4 regions of the Streptomyces sp. BK022 genome follow, and region 4 is predicted to be linked to each of the others. Evidence: riboswitches for the same ligand, from Rfam matches in the RefSeq annotation. Region 4 holds a riboswitch; each other region holds the start of a gene.

Region 1 (3,510 bases), on a different contig from region 4:
GGTCAACTCGCCCGAGCGGCGCGCCGCGCGGGTGGCCGAGGGGCGGGCGGAGTACCCGCTGAAGGTGACCGTCTCCGGGTCCGGCGATCTCGACCCGGCCGCCAACTTCTGGCACACCGGCGGCGAGAAGCTCCTCTACACCACCGACGCGGGGGCGAAGCGGGCCACGGCCCTCCTCGGGGACACCGCCGACGTGGTCCCGCTCGGCGCCGGCCTCGACTGGCGGGCGCTGCTCACGCACCTGCACGACGTGCGCGGGGTGCGCCGGCTGATGGTGGAGGGCGGCGGCACCGTGCACACCCAGCTCCTCCGGCAGGGCCTCGCCGACGAACTCCAGCTCGTCCTCGCCCCGCTCTTCGTCGGTGACCCGGCCGCCCCCCGCCTCTTCGGCCCCGGCGCCTACCAGGGCGGCCGGCTGCGGCTGACCGACACCCGCCGCATCGAGGACGTGGTCCTCATGCGGTACGAGCCCACCGCCCCCGGCACCGGCCCGCTGGAGACCGCCGCCGACCGGCACTGGCTGCGTACCGCCTGTGAGCTGGCCGCGCTCTGCCCGCCCTCGGACACGGCCTTCAGCGTGGGCGCGGTGATCGTCGCGGCGGACGGCACCGAGCTGGCGCGCGGCCACTCCCGCGAGGGCGGCGACCCGGTGGTCCACGCCGAGGAGGCCGCGCTCGCCAAGCTGGACCGGGACGACCCGCGCCTGCCCGGCGCCACCGTCTACAGCAGCCTGGAGCCCTGCGCCCACCGAGCCTCCCGGCCCGTCCCGTGCGCCGGGCTCATCCTCGAAGCGGGGGTGCGCCGCGTGGTCACCGCCTGGCGCGAGCCGGACACCTTCGTCGCCGCGGCCGACGGCGCGGGCGTGCTGGCGGCCGGGGGCGTGGAGGTGGTCACGGTGCCCGGGTACGCCGCTCTCGCGCAGCGACCGAACGCTCACCTTCCGCACTGAGGCCCACGTCACGGCGGCGTGTGTGCGCCGGACCCCGCGGATGACGTATGCTTGAGACACAACGACGCGGGGTGGAGCAGCTCGGTAGCTCGCTGGGCTCATAACCCAGAGGTCGCAGGTTCAAATCCTGTCCCCGCTACTGAAGACTCAGGGCCGGAATCCAGTAAATGGATTCCGGCCCTGAGTGTTTTCCGGGGCTGCTGGTGTTTTTGAGTCACCAGCAAAACTCCTGTGACTCCTGAAGCGCAGTCAACTCGCCCTGTTCGTGGCGTTCCTGACCGTTTCACCCCCCGCCAGAACGTCAAACGATCAAGCTGAACGGGCTTGGAATCCAGTGTGCGTGTCTATTAACGTTCGATAACGCAGCGCGGTCGTTACCGCCGTCAGCAGAGACGGCGCCGTGCGCACACGCCGAATCCCGCGAGGGAACCGGGGACCCACCACTTTGGGGTGAATCGCGCCCGATCCGCTGTGCACCGCCCTCGGAGCACGCCGGGTTTACGCGCGTAGGAGACCTTCCTGCTCCGAACCCGTCAGCTAACCCGGTAGGCGGAGGAGGGAAAGGAGTGCGCCCGCGTGGCGTCCAACCGGCCTGCCCCACAAGCCCCGTTCGCGCCAAACGCGAGTGAGCCCTTTGCCTACGGCGCCCCCCGTGCCGAGGACGGCGCGTGGGAGGAGTGGAACCCCACCGAGGAGTCCCTGCCCGCGGTACGCGGCCGCCACCGGGTGGCCAAGCAGCGCGGCGGCGGACTCGCCCGCAGCTCCACCGTGCTCGGCGTCGGTGTCATCGCGGCCGTCGGCGCGGGTGGCATGGCGAGCGCCAACACCGGCAAGCCGCCCGTGTCCCTCGCGCTGCCCGACCTGCCCTCGGTGGACTCCCTGATCGACGGGCACCACCACACGGAGACGCCCGCCGCCTCCCTCGCCGGCGTCGCCACCGCCACGGCCACCGCCGCCAGTGACGACTCCACCGCCGACGCGGGCGAGGCGCTGCGCAGCCGGATCATGGCCCAGGCCGAGCGGCAGCAGAGCAAGGCCGACAGCCGGGCCACCGCGGCCGCCGTCGCCAAGGCCGACCAGCAGGCCGCCGAGGCCGCCGCCAAGGCCGCGAAGGAAGCCTCCGTGAAGGCCGCCGCGGCAAAGGAGAAGGCGGAGGCCGACGCCGAGAAGAAGGCCGAGGCGGCCCGGCTCGCCGCGCTGGCCAAGCAGTACACGCTGCCGACCTCCTCGTACACGATCACCTCGACCTTCGGGCAGGCCGGCTCGATGTGGTCCTCCGGGTACCACACCGGTCTGGACTTCGCCGCGCCCACCGGCACGCTGATCAAGGCGATCCACAGCGGCACGATCACCGAGGCCGGCTGGGCCGGGGCGTACGGCTACCGCACGATCCTCACCCTGGACGACGGCACCGAGCTGTGGTTCTGCCACCAGTCCTCGATCAGCGTCAGCGCCGGGCAGAAGGTGTCCACCGGCGAGGTCATCGGCCGCGTCGGCGCCACCGGCAACGTCACCGGGCCGCACCTCCACCTGGAGGTCCACCCCGGCGGACAGCCCACCGGAATCGACCCCGGCGCGTGGCTGCGGGGCAAGGGGCTCACTCCCTGAGGACTCCCGCCGGGGCTTGACCGGGTCCTTGCCCCGGAATCGGAATGGACGGGTCCGAGTGATCGTTGAGAAGAGACATGACTGCTTCTCTGCGCAAGCTCGGCTCCTCCTCCCTCGAGGTCTTCCCGCTCGCCCTCGGCGGCAACGTCTTCGGCTGGACCGCCGACCGGGACACGTCCTTCGCCGTCCTCGACGCGTATCGCGCGGCGGGCGGCAACTTCATCGACACCGCGGACTCCTACTCGGCCTGGGTCGAGGGCAACCAGGGCGGCGAGTCCGAGACGATCATCGGTGAGTGGGCGCGGGCCCGCGGGGTCCGCGACGAGGTCGTCATCGCCACGAAGGTCAGTCAGCATCCCGAGTACAAGGGGCTGAAGGCCGCCAACATCAAGGCGGCCGCTGACGCTTCCCTGCGGCGTCTCGGTACCGATCACATCGATCTCTACTACACCCACTTCGATCAGCCCGAGGTGCCCGTCGAGGAGATCATCGGGGCGCTGGACGAGCTGGTGCGGGCGGGGAAGGTGCGGTACATCGGCGCCTCCAACATCAGCGCGGAGCGGCTGAAGGAGTCGCTGGAGTTCTCCGAGCGGGCGGGGCTGGCCCGGTACGTCGCGCTCCAGCCGCACTACAACCTCGTCTCGCGGGACACCTACGAGGGGCCGCTGCAGGACGTGGCCGCCCGTGAGGGGCTTTCGGCCGTGCCGTACTTCGCGCTTGCCTCCGGGTTCCTGACGGGCAAGTACCGGCCCGGGGCGACGGTGGAGAGCGCGCGGGCGAGTTCCGCCGCCAAGTACCTGGACTCCGAGCGGGGGCAGAGGGTGCTGGCCGCGCTGGACGAGGTGGCCTCGGCGCACGGCACCGCCGTGGCCACGGTCGCGCTGGCCTGGCTCGCCGCGCAGCCGACCGTGGCAGCCCCCATCGCCTCCGCCCGTACGGTGGACCAGCTTCCG
Region 2 (3,510 bases), 100 kb from region 4:
CGACTCCGTAAGTAAACCTGTGATCCCCGTCACTTCAACACAGCGTTGAAGTGCCCATTTCGGGCAGTTACCTCAAGTAACGGTAAAGATCAGCGCGCGTAGATGAACTTTTAAGTACCTGAAAGTCAAGGAAGAGCAAAGAAACGCTGTTGCGTAAGGACCGTCGGGGCTGTTCGCGTTCATCTTCCGATGCTAAGTTCCGTGCACAGGCCATCCATTAGTTCTTCACAGTCGATCCCCGCGCTCTTTGCGTCAGGCAAGGACTTGAAACTCGGCTCCGTGAAGGGGATTTGGCCAGCACCATGTGTCTTCACGCGCTCCACCCTCACATCAGGGAGCGCGTTGTTGGAGGGGTTAACCAGGGCCATGAACACAACCAGGCGCGACGGCCAGGACACGGGAGAGCAGGACGTCCGGGAGCTGCGTCGCCTTCATGCGGGGAGCACGCACACACCCGGCGTCGACAACGTCCCGTACGTGCGTGACAAGGAAGACGTACCGCACGAGGAAGCGCTCCCCGACTTCTACGGCCTCGACGACGCGGAGTTCCCGACCATCCAAGAGGTCAAGGACGAGCTGTCCGCCATGGTGGACGCCGGGGAACTGTGCATGGGCTGGGACGCCGAGCAGCAGGCGTTCACCTACTGGTTCCCCGCGGACGAGGAAGAAGTGTGGGAGGACCTGGCACCTGAACCCACTCCTACCGCACGCCGCCGCAAGACCTTCCGCCCCAAGGGCTTCCGTCGTGCCGTACTGACCGTGGCAGCCACCGTGGCGCCGCTGCTCCTGGGCATGGTCGCCGAAGCCTCCCTGGACGAGCACGCGCAAAACCGCCGGCCCGGACTGGACCACCCTGACCTGGCGGGAGGCTGGGCAGAAGAGCCCACGTCGGCCCCCACGTCGGCCTCCATAGCAGCCGACATCGTCACCGAGCCCTTCGAGGCCCGGCCCGACGGGGACAACTACGCCCGACATGCCCGGCCGACCGCTGCGACGGCCACGCACATGGCCAGTAGCTACGTCGGCAGGCACCGCAAACTCTCGGGGGCGTCCGTGCCCAAGAAGACCGACGCCAAGAGGCCCGACGCCAAGAGGACCGACTCGACGACGGCGAAGACGCCGTCACCGGCCCCTGCGAAGAAGCGCACACTCCCCTCTCCCAGCCCGATCGGGGCTGCCCCGGAGATGCCGGCCGGCGGGGCCCGGCCGAAGCGCGAAAACCCTGTTCAGGAGGTTGTGCACAACGTTCTGAGCCCCGTCGAGTCGCTTCTCAGGTAGTCGTTGTCAAGAACTGCCTGCGAAACGCTTGACAGAACGCGTAATCCGGAAGCAGTATGTCGGCATGCCTCGTGCTGCTTCCGGTGCGGGGTCGTCGAGAGATTGAGGGAGTCATGGGCGAGCGCGTCAGAAAGTTCTGCGACCGCAAGGTGAAGCGGGGCAGGAAGGCCGAGGTCTGTGGCCAGGACGTGCCCAACGACGAGTCCACGGTCTTCCAGATCGGTACCACCCGGTACGAGGCGGACCTGTGCCAGGAGCACCAGGACGAGATGCTGGAGGCCATGGAGCCCTACACGTCCATCGCCCACACGGCCCGCAAGCGCGTCGGTACACAGGTGCGCAAGGCCATCCAGGGTAAGGGCGGCCAGGCATTCACAGCTCAGGACGTCCGCCAGTGGCTGCGCGAGGAGCGCGGCTACGACGTGCCGGACACCGGCCGGCTGACCAAGGCCTGGATCGAGGAGTTCGAGGCGGCCCACCAGTAGCTTTCATCCGCCTCAGCGAGGGTCGGAGGACCACAGGTCCCCCGGCCCTTTTTCGCGCCCGAGAACAGTGTCCTACCCCCCGCCTCGCGCGAGGAGAGGGGGCAGTGGCCTGCGATTACAAACACGTAATCGTGATCGTGTAGAAAAGACTCATGCAGATGAGCGAGCGACAGCCGGCCCAGGGGAACCACCTCCCCTCCGCCAGCCTGCCCATGCTCGTCCTCCCGGTCCACGAGGCATTCTGCCTGGGCCGCGGCGCGTTCCCCGCCCGCTAGGGCAGCTCCTGGTACCTCACCGCCAGTTGCAGCGTAAGACCCAGCGGGGAACCCTTCCCAACGTTGTCCAGTTAGTTGCTCGATGTGCTTGACAAGCCATAGTGCTGATACGGTAAGTTGTACAACGTTCTTCAAAGGTGTTCTACGGAACGTCTTCTTCTGGATGTAGCGCAGCCCGGTAGCGCGCCTGCTTTGGATGCAGGGGGTCGCAGGTTCGAATCCTGCCATCCAGACTCAAGGCCCTTTGGCAGAGGAAGTTAATGCGCCCGCCTGAAAAGCGGGAGATCTTGGTGCGATTCCAAGGGGGGCCACTTTGTCCAGACGCCGAGCCCTGTTCCTGGACAAAAACTGCAATCAACCCTGAACAGGGGCGGGAGACCGAAACGCATTACTGGGGCGAATCCGCAGAACCTGTGTGGTAGGGAGCAGCACTTATCCCGAGTCCGTCACCTAATCTCGTAGGCGTACGGAGTGCAATCATGAATAAGAGGATCGCTGGACTCGTTCTCGCGGGCGCACTGGCCCTTTCCCCTCTCGCGGCTTCGGTAGCGGACGCGGAATCCAGTTACGTGACCGTGAAGAGCGGACAGACCCTGAGCGGGATCGCATCGGCCCACAGGACGACGTATCAGCACCTCGCGTCCATCAATCACATATCCAACCCCAGTCGTATCTACCCCGGCGAGAGGATCTACCTGACCGCCGGCTCAGCGCCCGCGCCGGCCAAGCCCAAGCCCAAGCCCACCAGCTCGACCTCGTCGGGCACGCGAATCGTCAACCAGGCCGCCAAGTACATCGGCACCCCGTACGTATGGGGCGGCTCCTCGACCAAGGGAATGGACTGCTCGGGCCTGACGTACGCCACGTTCAAGGCTCTGGGGAAGTCCCTCCCGCGGGTCGCGTCCAGCCAGTACCACGCCAGCAAGAAGGTCAGCTCGCCCCAGAAGGGTGACCTGGTCTTCGTCCACGACGGATCCGGCAGCGTCTACCACGTCGCCATCTACGTGAATTCCACGACGTGGCTGGAGTCGGAGCACCCGGGTGCGGGTGTCAACTACTACCACCCGTGGTCGAAGTCCGTTTACTACGGACGGATCGCGGTGTAGTAGGGTCCATTGCAGGAAAGGCCGGAGGGAATTTCGAGGTTCCTCCGGCCCCCGCCCGAGTAGACGAATGGCACAGTCAACCGCCTCAAAAGCGGTGCCGGAAGGCGTGTGGGTTCGAGTCCCACCTTGGGTACGCAGGGAAGGCCGACGGACGAGGCTTAGGCCGGTAAATTCCGGGTGGGTGGCGAGCGGTCGAGACTTCCCCGTTCCTCCATAGCTCAATTGGCAGAGCAGACGGCTGTTAACCGTCAGGTTCCTGGTTCGAGTCCAGGTGGGGGAGCAACACCTTGGGATGGGTGTAGTTAAAGGGCTGAGCCCCGGTGAACCGAATGGTCGCCGGGGCTTAGTCGTCTCCGATGCCGGTCA
Region 3 (3,510 bases), on a different contig from region 4:
TGAGGCGGGAGCGGCGGGCCTGCCGTTTGGTCTGGGAGCGGTAGACGCGGGCCGCCGTCTGCTCACCGAGCAGCCGCAGCCTGGTCGTGGTGGAGAAACGGTCCCGGTCCCTCGCGGCCATCTGGCTCTCCGCCTCCACTGTGCCTGTGCGCCTTCGGCTCTGCGCCGCGCGCGGTGCTCATACGCGCGTACGTCCCCGGACACGGTACGGGACCGGGTCCGGGGACGTACGTACGACGGGCGGAGCCGGCTCGCGCCGACCCGCCGGGGTCAGCCCTTGAAGCGCGGGAAGGCGCTGCGGCCGGCGTAGACCGCGGCGTCGTCGAGGATCTCCTCGATGCGCAGGAGCTGGTTGTACTTGGCGACGCGCTCGGAGCGGGCCGGGGCACCGGTCTTGATCTGGCCGCAGTTGGTGGCGACGGCCAGGTCGGCGATGGTGACGTCCTCGGTCTCGCCGGAGCGGTGGGACATCATGCACTTGTAGCCGTTGCGCTGGGCCATCTCGACGGCGTCCAGGGTCTCGGTCAGCGAGCCGATCTGGTTGACCTTGACCAGCAGGGCGTTGGCGACGCCCTCCTCGATGCCGCGGGCGAGGCGCTCGGGGTTGGTGACGAACAGGTCGTCGCCGACGATCTGCACCTTGTCGCCGATGCGGTCGGTGAGGACCTTCCAGCCCGCCCAGTCGTCCTCGAACAGCGGGTCCTCGATGGAGACGAGCGGGTAGGCCGCGACGAGCTCCTCGTAGTACTCCGTCATCTCGGCGGCGGAGCGCTCCTTGCCCTCGAAGAGGTACTTGCCGTCCTTGTAGAACTCGGACGCGGCGACGTCGAGGGCGAGGGCGATCTGCTCGCCGGGGGCGTAGCCGGCCTCCTTGATGGCCTCGAGGATGAGGTCGAGGGCCTCACGGTTGGAGCCGAGGTTCGGCGCGAAGCCGCCCTCGTCGCCGAGACCGGTGGCGAGGCCCTTGCTCTTCAGGACCTTCTTGAGGGTGTGGTAGACCTCGGTGCCCCAGCGCAGGGCCTCGGAGAAGGACTCCGCGCCGATCGGGGCGATCATGAACTCCTGGATGTCCACGTTGGAGTCGGCGTGCGAGCCGCCGTTCAGGATGTTCATCATCGGCACCGGGAGCAGGTGCGCGTTGGGGCCGCCCAGGTAGCGGAAGAGCGGCAGGTCGCTGGCCTCGGAGGCGGCGTGCGCCACGGCGAGGGAGACGCCGAGGATGGCGTTGGCGCCGAGCGAGCCCTTGTTGTCGGTGGCGTCCAGGTCGAACATGGCCTGGTCGATCAGGCGCTGCTCGGTGGCGTCGTAGCCGACCAGCTCCGGGCCGATCTGCTCGATGACGGCGAGGACGGCCTTCTCGACACCCTTGCCCTGGTAGCGGTTCGGGTCACCGTCGCGCAGCTCGATGGCCTCGAAGGCACCGGTGGAGGCGCCGGACGGGACGGCGGCACGACCCGTGCTGCCGTCGTCGAGGCCGACCTCGACCTCGACCGTGGGGTTGCCTCGGGAGTCCAGGATTTCCCGGGCTACGACGACGTCGATGGACGGCACGAGCATCTCCTTCATGGATGTGACGCGATGAGTGCGGGGCGTGCGCCGGATGGCATGCCTTGCCTCTAGAGCCTAACCGTCCTGGGGCCGTCGGCCGTCGACCGACCGCCTCGTGGACGGGGTGGGACAGGGAGACGGTACCCATTGTTCCCGTCCGGAACAAAGGGTTCTGGGCAAAGCTTCCGGACGCGCGGGCCGGTGCGCCGGGCGGGCCGGCCGCACCACGCGCACCGCCCCGGCGCGCGGGGGGAACGCGCACCGGGGCGGGGGGTCCATCAGGGGACCGGAAGCTCGGGGGCCGGACGGTTCGGGGGCCGGGCCGCCGAGCGGGTCGCGGTTACTTCAGGTGGAGCATCTGGCCGGGGAAGATGAAGTCGGCCTTCTCGACGATGTCCTTGTTCAGGTCGAACAGCTTCTTCCAGCCGCCCTCGACCTTGTGCTTGGCGGCGATGGAGCTGAGCGTGTCGCCCTTGACCACCTTGTACTCGCCGTCGCCCTTCTTGACCTTGCCACCGGTCGGCGTGGTGACGGTCTTGCTCGCGTCCGGACGCTCGGTGGAGCGGGAGGCGGCCTGGTCGTCGGCGGCGCGGCCGGAGGTGTCGGCCGCGGCCTTGTCCTCCGTCTTGGTGTCCGTGGACGGAGCCGGGCTCGCCGGGGCGGCGGAACCGCTGTACGGCGTGCTGGACAGACCCGTGCCGCAGACCGGCCAGGCGCCCTTGCCCTGGGCGGAGAGCACCTTCTCGGCGACGGTGATCTGCTGTTCCTTGCTCGCCTTGTCGGCGGTGGCGGCGTACTGCGTGCCGCCGTACGCGGCCCAGGTGGAGGCGGAGAACTGGAGCCCGCCGTAGTAACCGTTGCCGGTGTTGATGGACCAGTTGCCGCCCGACTCGCACTGGGCGACGGCGTCCCACTCGGAACCGGTGGCGGCGGAGGCGCTGCCCGACGCCATCACCGGGCCCGCGACGGCCGCGCCGGCGACACCGGCGAGCGCGAGGACACGGACGGTCTTGGACGGGCGACGGCGCTTGCCCTTGCTGGAAAGCAGCATGGATCGATCCCCTCACCGACGCCTGCGAGGTGAGCTGTCGGGTTCGGGCCGGTTGAGTTGCCCGGCCACCCCTCCCCGGTACTTCTGGAAGGCGTGGCTCCACCCCAAGCCCGTCCCGGTGTCGGACACCGGTTCGGGCACCTACCTTGGGTCCCCCGCTCCTGCCTACGGCGCTTTACGCGACGGTTGTCCCCGACGGCCGCTGGCAGGATTCGGCGTTGCGGCCACGGGGGCTCGTGGTGACGAGCGGTCCCGACCGTAGACATGCCGCGCGGCGAAATTCAAAGACGATCAGGTCTTCTGAGAGTCATCCCACACTTTCGCCAAATAGGACATATAAGAAGATAGCGGGGCGTCAAATGCCGCTATTCGGAGTCCTATTCGCCCGGCACCCGCAGGGTCCGGCCCGGGTCGACATGGTTCGGGTCGGCGCCGATGGCCTGCTTGTTCGCGGCGTAGAGGGCCTCCCAGCCGCCGTCCACACCAAGGGAGTCGGCGATGGAGCCGAGGGTGTCCCCGTCGCGGACGGTGTAGGTGCCCGCAGAGGCGGTGGCGTGGCGGCCCGTGCCGGCTGTGTGCTGACCTTCCGTCACGTTCTCGTCGGCGCTGCCGCCGCGGTGACGGCCGCCGCCGAGGTCGCCGGTGTCGACGAGGCTCCAGGAGCCGCCGTCCTCCCACGACTCGTCGTCCTCCGCCGCGGGGGCGCCGGAGGCCGAACCGCCGTCCTTGTACCCGTGACCGGCGGCCGGGGGCGTGGACGCGTCGGAGCGGGCGGCTCCGGTGTCCTTCCCGGCGTCGCCGGCGGTGTCCTTCTCGCCGGCGCCCGAGGACGGCTTGCCGGTCTCCTTGGCGGAGGAGTCGGACGAGCCGGACGACGGGGAGGAATCACCCAGTCCGGGCGAGTCGGAAGC
Region 4 (3,510 bases):
GGACGCCGCCGCCGTCCACGCCGGGCTGGAGCGCGAGCGGGTGCTGGACGCCGCCGGCGCCCTGGAGCACGGCCTGGTCGACGGGGTCGTGGGCGCCCGTGAGAACGTGCCCGGCGGCCGGTGAGCCGCCCGTGCCGCCGAAGGAGCCGCCGCCGCTGCCCGCGCTGACCCGGGCCGAGGGCGAGCTGATCGACCGTTACCTGGAGGCCGCGGACCTGCTGGGCCGGATCAACCCGGCCCGGCACGGGGACACGTACCGGGCGCTGAGGGCGGCGCAGGCGCTGGTGCGCACGGCGGCCGCGCTCCGCGACGCGCTCGCGCTGATGCACCGTCGGGGCGAACGGGAGCTCTGCGGGGGCACGCTGGCACAGGCGCTGCGGGTGCTGGACGGCGAACGCCGGACCGCGCGCGTCGCGCTCCCGCCGGATGCCGCCGGCTGACCCGGACACCGCGGTCGGCCGTACGGGGCCCGGCGTGTCGTCCGCCGAGCCGAAACGGGCCGAACGTGCTACCGCCGACCGGTGTATCTCCGGGCCCGTTTCCGGGCCCGCCGAGTTGCGCGCCACGCGCCCGGCGGGCCACCGCACGGCGGTCGAAGCCCAGGTCCGAGGCTGTGGAGGGGAGTTGACGGCGACTCGGACACACCCCTGTCCACCCGAACGGGTGAGTGGTGAGTAACACCACAAACCCCCGGTTCCATTGGGATTTTCGGACAGGAGTGGGCCAAGATCCCTGACTGACGACAAGACCCCGCCACAACGGCGGGGCGCATCCGGGCGGACGCCGAGTCCTGCCGCCACCCGGATGACCGGTCGACAGAAGTGCATCGGCAGGAGTGGAGGACCCGAGCAAGCCGGGTCGCCGGGACGGATGTCCGCGAGCAGCGGACGATCGTGCCGAGCAACCCTTGGGGTGAAGCCGTGGTGACACGGCCGGGCAACTTCGCCAGCCCGAATCCGACAGGTCATCCTTCACAGGCGGCTGACGAAGGGTTGCGCATGACTGCGCTCAATCGTGTCCCGTCGCTGATGGCTCGGGCCGGCACCGCCTCGGCCCTCACCCTGGCCGCCGTGGGCGGCTCCATCATGGTGCCGGGGCTGGCCACCGACGCCTCCGCCGCGACCACCGCGTCGAAGGCACTGAAGGTCGCGGCGTCCAAGAAGGGCGCCCCCTACCGCTACGGAGCCACCGGGCCGGGCCGGTTCGACTGCTCGGGTCTGACGCTGTACTCGTTCAAGAAGGCCGGCAAGAAGCTGCCGCGCACGGCCGCGCAGCAGTACAACAAGACGCACCACATCTCCTCGGGCCACCGCAAGGCCGGTGACCTGGTCTTCTTCCACTCGGGGTCGAGCGTCTACCACGTCGGCATCTACGCCGGTAAGGGCAAGATCTGGCACGCGCCGAAGACCGGGGACGTGGTGCGGCTCCAGAAGATCTGGACCAAGAGCGTCTGGTACGGCCGGGTCAACTAGCGAGGACGGCCGGGAGCGGTCTCCGCGGGCGCGTCCACGCCCCCGAGGCCGTTCCCGGGGTCAGCGGGCCGGAGAGGGCTCCGGACGGGCCGTGGCGGGCCGTGGCTGGCTCGGCACGCACCAGGGCAGCTCGACGAAGACCGTCTTGCCGCCCTCGCGGGTGGGGCGGACGCGCAGCTTTCCGCCGCACTCGACGGTGAGACACCGGATGATGGCCATGCCGCGCCCGTTGTCCTGGGCGACGGCGGCCGGGAGTCTCTTCGGCAGCCTCGGATGGCTGTCCGTCACGCCGATGAGCAGCAGCTCGTCGCGGGCCAGTACGACGTCCACGGTGAAGGTGGGCGACTGGCCCAGGGTGTGCTGGACGGCGTTGGTGGCCAGCTCGGAGACGATGAGGCGCACGGTGTCGGTGACCTCGTCGTCCGCGGGGAGCCCCCAGCTCGCCAGGGTCCCCACCACGTAGGACCTGGCCGCGCGGACCGAGGCGGGATCGCTCGGCAGAGTGACGGATGCTTCCAGATGGTCTGCCATGGCGAAGTAGTCCCTTTCCCACGGGCGGCCCGCCGACCTCCCCCGCGCCGCGCGGCGACGCGGGGGCGGAGAGTTCGGGCCCGGTCCCGCTCTGGTGCCTGCACGCCAGCCTGCCATTACGGAAGCGGTCCGGTGGACCAACCCCCCAGATACGCGGACATCTGTCGCTCAACGGGGTGAACTCTGCGACGCGAGACCGTATTTGACGGGGTTTTTCCCGCCCTCACCAGGGCCGAACGGCGGTGATGACCCTTACGGCCCGTTCGATGTCGGCCTCCGACAGGTCCGCGCGGGCGGTCAGCCGCAGCCGGGAGACGCCGTCCGGGACGGACGGCGGGCGGAAGCAGCCGACCGACAGGCCCTCGGTGCGGCAGTCGGCGGCCCAGCGCACGGCGGCGTCGGGGGACGGCGCCCGTACGGAGACCACGGCCGCGTCCGGGCGTACCGCCGCGAGGCCCTCGGCGGTGAGCCGGGCGTGCAGTTCGGCGGCGACCGCGCGGACGCGCGCCGGGCGCTCCGGTTCGCGCCGGAGCAGGCGCAGCGCGGCGAGCGCGGCTCCGGCGGCCGCGGGGGCGAGGCCGGTGTCGAAGATGAACGTCCGCGCGGTGTTGACCAGATGGCCGATCACCCGCGCCGGCCCCAGCACCACCCCGCCCTGGCTGCCCAGCGACTTGGACAGCGTGGCCGTGGCCACCACGTCGGCCGCACCCGCGAGCCCGGCCGCGTGGGCCGAGCCCCGGCCGCCCTCCCCCAAGACGCCGAGGCCGTGGGCGTCGTCCAGGACCAGTCCGGCGCCGTGTTCCCGGCAGACGTCGGCCAGCGGGCCGAGGGGGGCGGCGTCCCCGTCGACGGAGAACACGGTGTCGCAGAGGGCGATCGCCTCCCCCTGATGGGTCGCCAGGGCCTTGGCCACGGCCTCCGGGTCGGAGTGCGCGACGACCTGGGTGGTGGCGCGCGCGAGGCGGCAGCCGTCGATGAGGGAGGCGTGGTTGCCCGCGTCGGAGACGATCAGTGAGCCGTGCGGGCCGAGCGCGGTCACGGCGGCCAGGTTCGCCGCGTAGCCGGAGGACAGCACGAGGGCCGCCTCGAAGCCGCAGAACTCGGCGAGTTCGGTCTCCAGGCGGGCGTGCAGCTCGGTGGTGCCGGTGACCAGCCGGGAGCCGGTGGCCCCGCCGCCCCAGGTCCGGGCCGCCGCGGCGGCGCCCTCGACGACCTCGCCGTGGCGGGCCAGGCCCAGGTAGTCGTTGCTCGCCAGGTCCAGCAGCGGCGAGTCGGCGGGGCGGGGGCGCAGGGTCCGCAGGAGTCCGGCGCGGCGGCGCGCCTCGGCCTGCTCGTCGATCCAGCCGAACGCCATGGCTCCTCCGGGGGCTTGCTCTGGTGGGCGCTTTTGTAGACAACAGACAGACACTAGCGGCGCGGAGAGCCGCCCATGATGTGGCAATACCCACACGGTGAACCTCGGTCGTTGTGCGAAGTCTCCTTGGCCCCGAGCGGTCGGGTAGGACAG

What was found. A riboswitch is a leader RNA that binds a small molecule or an ion and turns the genes downstream of it on or off. The one in region 4 is predicted to bind cyclic di-AMP.
Region 1: linked by a shared signal. The riboswitch ahead of EV284_RS23795 (M23 family metallopeptidase) and the one ahead of EV284_RS16950 (C40 family peptidase) in region 4 are both predicted to bind cyclic di-AMP.
Region 2: linked by a shared signal. The riboswitch ahead of EV284_RS17590 (LysM peptidoglycan-binding domain-containing C40 family peptidase) and the one ahead of EV284_RS16950 (C40 family peptidase) in region 4 are both predicted to bind cyclic di-AMP.
Region 3: linked by a shared signal. The riboswitch ahead of EV284_RS26945 (transglycosylase family protein) and the one ahead of EV284_RS16950 (C40 family peptidase) in region 4 are both predicted to bind cyclic di-AMP.

Annotation. Positions count from the first base shown of each region.
Region 1 covers NZ_SHKU01000006.1:16,708-20,217, reverse strand. Annotated here, with positions in the region: gene EV284_RS23805 (dihydrofolate reductase family protein) at 1-949, shown strand, start outside; tRNA gene EV284_RS23800 (tRNA-Met) at 1,015-1,088, shown strand; cyclic di-AMP (ydaO/yuaA leader) riboswitch at 1,349-1,516, shown strand; gene EV284_RS23795 (M23 family metallopeptidase) at 1,526-2,557, shown strand; gene EV284_RS23790 (aldo/keto reductase) at 2,635-3,510, shown strand, end outside.
Region 2 covers NZ_SHKU01000004.1:206,210-209,719, forward strand. Annotated here, with positions in the region: gene EV284_RS17570 (hypothetical protein) at 478-1,278, shown strand; gene EV284_RS17575 (histone-like nucleoid-structuring protein Lsr2) at 1,392-1,763, shown strand; tRNA gene EV284_RS17580 (tRNA-Pro) at 2,198-2,271, shown strand; tRNA gene EV284_RS17585 (tRNA-Phe) at 2,277-2,349, shown strand; cyclic di-AMP (ydaO/yuaA leader) riboswitch at 2,380-2,517, shown strand; gene EV284_RS17590 (LysM peptidoglycan-binding domain-containing C40 family peptidase) at 2,608-3,144, shown strand; tRNA gene EV284_RS17595 (tRNA-Leu) at 3,198-3,277, shown strand; tRNA gene EV284_RS17600 (tRNA-Asn) at 3,352-3,424, shown strand; gene EV284_RS17605 (hypothetical protein) at 3,488-3,510, opposite strand, start outside.
Region 3 covers NZ_SHKU01000007.1:83,806-87,315, forward strand. Annotated here, with positions in the region: gene EV284_RS26935 (septum formation initiator family protein) at 1-121, opposite strand, end outside; gene eno (phosphopyruvate hydratase) at 271-1,557, opposite strand; gene EV284_RS26945 (transglycosylase family protein) at 1,889-2,599, opposite strand; cyclic di-AMP (ydaO/yuaA leader) riboswitch at 2,604-2,782, opposite strand; gene EV284_RS26950 (transglycosylase family protein) at 2,977-3,510, opposite strand, start outside.
Region 4 covers NZ_SHKU01000004.1:102,175-105,684, reverse strand. Annotated here, with positions in the region: partial or broken gene EV284_RS16960 (ATP-dependent Clp protease proteolytic subunit) at 1-124, shown strand, start outside; gene EV284_RS16955 (hypothetical protein) at 132-440, shown strand; cyclic di-AMP (ydaO/yuaA leader) riboswitch at 782-995, shown strand; gene EV284_RS16950 (C40 family peptidase) at 999-1,472, shown strand; gene EV284_RS16945 (ATP-binding protein) at 1,533-2,003, opposite strand; gene EV284_RS16940 (8-amino-7-oxononanoate synthase) at 2,227-3,357, opposite strand.